2 regions of the Bacillus sp. DX3.1 genome follow, and region 2 is predicted to be linked to the other one. Evidence: riboswitches for the same ligand, from Rfam matches in the RefSeq annotation. Region 2 holds a riboswitch; the other holds the start of a gene.
What was found. Region 2 has a riboswitch for FMN ahead of QRE67_RS07250 (ECF transporter S component). Riboswitches for the same ligand answer to the same signal wherever they lie in the genome.

Region 1: it holds a riboswitch for FMN, as region 2 does, so the genes downstream of both, ribD (bifunctional diaminohydroxyphosphoribosylaminopyrimidine deaminase/5-amino-6-(5-phosphoribosylamino)uracil reductase RibD) here and QRE67_RS07250 (ECF transporter S component) in region 2, are expected to answer to the same signal.

What each region holds. Positions count from the first base shown of each region.
Region 1 covers NZ_CP128153.1:3,833,186-3,835,590, reverse strand. Annotated here, with positions in the region: gene ribD (bifunctional diaminohydroxyphosphoribosylaminopyrimidine deaminase/5-amino-6-(5-phosphoribosylamino)uracil reductase RibD) at 1-1,074, opposite strand, end outside; FMN riboswitch at 1,383-1,526, opposite strand; gene crcB (fluoride efflux transporter CrcB) at 1,725-2,129, shown strand; gene crcB (fluoride efflux transporter CrcB) at 2,126-2,405, shown strand, end outside.
Region 2 covers NZ_CP128153.1:1,454,579-1,456,983, reverse strand. Annotated here, with positions in the region: gene QRE67_RS07255 (ferredoxin) at 1-151, shown strand, start outside; gene QRE67_RS07250 (ECF transporter S component) at 495-1,073, opposite strand; FMN riboswitch at 1,238-1,374, opposite strand; gene QRE67_RS07245 (hypothetical protein) at 1,714-2,397, shown strand.

The DNA.
Region 1 (2,405 bases), 2.4 Mb from region 2:
GGTAGCAACGATTTTTATATCGTCACCAATTTGTTTCATCGTTTGAATTTGCAAGGAAAGTGCGTCTTGCAGTTTTAAAAAACCATTGCCTCCAAACCATGTCGGTGCTGTTTTTCCACCGATTAGTTTCGGGCTTATATATGTCACGAGTTCATTGAAGCACTTTGCTTCTAAAAAGCTAGCATGAACCGATTGTCCACCTTCAACAAAGAGTGAAAGGATGTGTTTCTCTCCAAGAAGGGAAAGGAGGTCACGTATTTCAATATGGCTCGTTTTCATTTGCAATACAGATACCATTGTTGATTCGTATGCTGCTATTTTTTCTTTTTCTACGTCTTTTCCAACAATAATCCATGTTGGTGCCTCTCCATCTGTGATGATATGTGAGGAACGTGGAGTTCGTAAGTGTGTATCTAAAATGATTCGAATTGGATGCTTTCCGCCGTTTGGAAGGCGTGTTGTTAACTGCGGATTATCAGTAATGACAGTGTTTACACCAACAAGAATCGCGTCGTGTTCATGCCGATATTGATGAACGTCCGCGCGAGCAGCTTCACCTGTAATCCATTTGCTATCTCCAGTAGCAGTTGCTATTTTTCCATCTAGACTCATCGCTGTTTTTAACGTCACAAATGGCTGCTTTGTATTCATATAGTGGAAAAAGTAGCGGTTTAATGCGATTGCTTCTTCCTCAAGGACGCCAATTGTTACAGCGATGCCCGCGTCTTGTAAACGGCTTGCACCGTTACCTGAAACGAGTGGATTGCTATCTAGTGCTGCAATTACAACTCGTTTCACTTGCTTTTCGATCAGTAAATCGCAGCAAGGTGGAGTTTTTCCAAAATGACTACATGGCTCTAACGTTACATATACAGTGGCGCCTTTTGCTTTGGCTCCTGCCATATGAAGAGCATGAACTTCAGCGTGTTCTTCACCTGCTCGTAGGTGTGCGCCCATCCCAACGATGTTTCCATCTTTTACAACAACAGCACCGACCATTGGATTTGGACTTGTTTGCCCAGCTGTACTTTTTGCTAATTGCAGAGCAATTGTCATATATTCTTGATCAGTCATACGTTTCACCTCTCCTAAGAAAAATCAAAAAACCCCAAGGATAATAAAATCCTTGGGGTTTGGGAGACGTGATTTCTAGAAATATAGTCCGAATACGAGAGTATAGTTAAGAAACCTAGCAGTAATTTATATTTTCGCATCAGAAATAAACCTAGCAAAATATAAATTTTTTACAAGCTAGTCGTATCTTTTTATTTCAGCATAGAAACATAGGTATATGAAAAAAAACATATACAGAGATTCAAAAAGAATCAGTAAAAATGTGTATGCTAAAATAAAAGTGTATTCGATATATAAGCACTAGAAAACATATCCTTCTCCCATCCAGACTATACTGTCGGCTCTAGAATCTCACTAGATCCACCGTTTTCGAGTTGAAAACGGGTCACGGACTTAGAAGTGTGCACTTCATCACCGCCGGTTGGGAATTTCACCCGACCCCGAAGGATGCTGTTTGCTCACATTATAGCACAAAAAAGAAAAAATGTTAGTAAAAAATATTCGAATGTGAAGAATTGTGTGAAAATGAAGGGGGAATAAAGTGAAACTTTAATCAGTGGTGGGGGTATTACTGCCCGCAAATAGCGGGATAAATTTTGCTATACTAGTATGGGAAAGATTTCAGTATGTACGTAAATTGAGGTGGAAATATGAAATATATTGCAGTAGGAATGGGAGGCATTATAGGTGCTTTAGCTCGCTATGGATTAGGACAATGGATGGGATCTACATCTGTAGATACTTTTCCGTTAGCGACGTGGTCAGCGAATATGATTGGTAGTTTTTTATTAGCATTTTTAACGCTGTATTTGTTTCGTATGAAACATGTTTCACTCGTTATGACAAGTGCGATTGGAACAGGAGTTATCGGTTCTTTTACAACCTTTTCGACATTTAGTGTAGAGACGATGAAACTATTACAGCATGAAGCTTTTATGATGGCTTTTTACTATGTAAGTACAAGTGTAGTTGGCGGATTATTATTATCTTTACTCGGATTTTATCTTGGAAATATGTTGTATGAAAGAAGCGTGAATAAGGAAGGAACGCTATGAACATTTTACTTGTAGGAATGGGCGGTTTTTTCGGAGCGATTGCTAGATTCTTCATTGGCAATGCAATGAAAAAAAAGTACGGAAGTTTGTTTCCATATGGAACATTATTTGTGAACGTATGTGGTTCATTTTTACTCGGTCTATTGTACGGGGCTGAGGTTAGTAGCATGTGGTTGTTATTATGTGGAACCGGGTTTATGGGGGCGTTTACAACCTTTTCAACATATAAACTTGAAATCGTACAATTTATACATAAACGTGAAGGACAAAGGGCCG
Region 2 (2,405 bases):
TGCATTCGTAACATTAGATGATAACCAAGGTATCGTTGAAATTCCAGATGTATTAATTGATGACATGATGGATGCATTCGAAGGTTGTCCTACTGACTCAATTAAAGTTGCAGACGAATCATTCGAAGGCGACGCATTAAAATTTGAATAGTCTTTCTTGTTAACTTCAAAAAATCCCCTTCATTCCGATGAGGGGGATTTTTTGTTTCTATTCTTACAAATAACCATTCTCTCTCATTAAGAAACTTCACTTTCTTCCGTACTAATGAACAACAATTCTCCAAGGAATGATCGTTCCATAAAAAAACCATCAGGAATATTCATATTCCTGATGGTTCCTATTTATCCTGCACTAATGAGCAGTAATACCCCTACCTCAAAATTCTACAGGAAGCAAAAAAATCAGGGGGCTAAACTGCCCGTAAAAGCCCTATTGGTGAGGGCTAATAATCAGTGGGGATGAAGACCCCCACTGATTAAAGTTTCACTTTATCTTATGCATTTTTCATTTTTGTAAATACCCATACTTTCAATCGAGAAAATAGTGCAACAAAAACAACTGTTACTACAATTCCTTTAATTAAATTAAATGGTAAAATCGCTGTTACAATTGTTTGTCGCATCACACCGCTAGACATAGCAGGGGAATTTAAAAACCAAGTGTAAGCTGGTAAAATGATGAAATAATTTAACACACTCATAATCAATGTCATACTAATCGTTCCTAACATCAGCCCTGTCGTTAAACTTTTTACTGTGCGATGTTTACGGAACAAGAAGGCTGCAGGAGCAATAAAGATACATCCCGCAATAAAGTTTGCCACTTCTCCAACCGGAACTCCCGTTAAACTCCCTTGAATACCGTAGTGAAGAACATTTTTAATCCCTTCTACAATCACACCTGCAATTGGACTAAAAATAATTGCCGCTATTAAAGCTGGTACATCACTAAAATCAATTTCCAAAAATGGTGGAAGTCCTGGAAATGGAAAATCAAACATCATAAGTAAATACGCAATGCTACTCAGCATCGCTACGCTCACCATTTGTACTACACTTTTCTTTTGTTTCATCGTTCTCTCTCCTTTTCCATCGATCATCTCATGGAAAGTGGAAAGGTTCTGCTATGCCTAAATATATTCATGACACAAAAAAACCCTTTGTGTGATACACAAAGGGAGAATTTCAGGCACATCAAACAGACGTCCAAAAATCTATCTTTTTTGAACGCTTGAACCTCCATCTTCTCCCATCCAGACTGTACTGTCGGCTTTGGAATCACACCAAATCCTGCCTTAACGGCTCGCGGGCTTAGAACGAAAAAAGCTGTTCATCACCGCCGGTCGGGATTTTCACCCTGCCCCGAAGATAGACCGATATTCTATTTTCTCCATCATTATACAACAACATGAAACAGTTGTGAATAAAAATGCTTCTTACATATTATCTCATACGACATTTTTTCATGATTTTCTTATGGCCGAGTTCCTGAACACTCTATTTCACAACAAATAACTTCCATTAATAGGGATTATTATTTTCTTTTCGGACAGGATACAATGAAAGTAGAAACTTTCCAATTATTTGACAAAACGAGCTATTTTTTTACAATTCGCCTTTTTTCCTATACAATTCCCTAGTCATCCATACAGAAAAGTGATAAGATGTTGAATTGTTAAGATAAGAGCATTTTCTTAATATGGAGGAAATGTCATGAAGAAAGAGAAAAGACAATCTATTCAAGAAACGATGAAAAAAAACTTAAGAAAAGAATACTTTTACTTAAAAAAAGAATTACTTTTCTACTGTCCAATCGATTTAGGCACATTCTCAAGAGATACATACTATGCCACTTTTGATAAAGAGGGCATCAGTATTTATCAATATGAGAAAGCAACGGAAAGTAAACTTAAGCTATGTGAGCGCCACACCTGGAAAAGTTGGAAAAAAGTAAAAATCGATCATTATTTAACATCATCACATTTTGTTTTTCAAGGAAAACGAAATTGGATTCTTTCTCTATTTCATAAAGGGAAAGAAGCGCAAAAAATAATTGAGGAACACACTTCTTTACAAACTGAAGTTGTTTCCCGCTCCTTTTTGAAGAAACTTCCCGGATTTCGTTCTAACACAATTTTAAATAAATACATAGGCAGCATTTGTTATACAGCACTTATTGCTTTTTTATTAAAGTGGATTATTCCATTTCAAGTACAAATTGCCCTGTATTCATTTTCTATCGGTTGTATGCTTCTCGGTTTATTATTCTTGACTATCGGTTTAATCGAACCAACCATTGTGCTATTTCGAACGAATGAAAAAACGAGGGCAAAGGTCTTTTATTATTATAGCTATTTAGCTATTTCCGGATTTATATGTGTCTTTATTTTTTGGTAAAGAAGAAA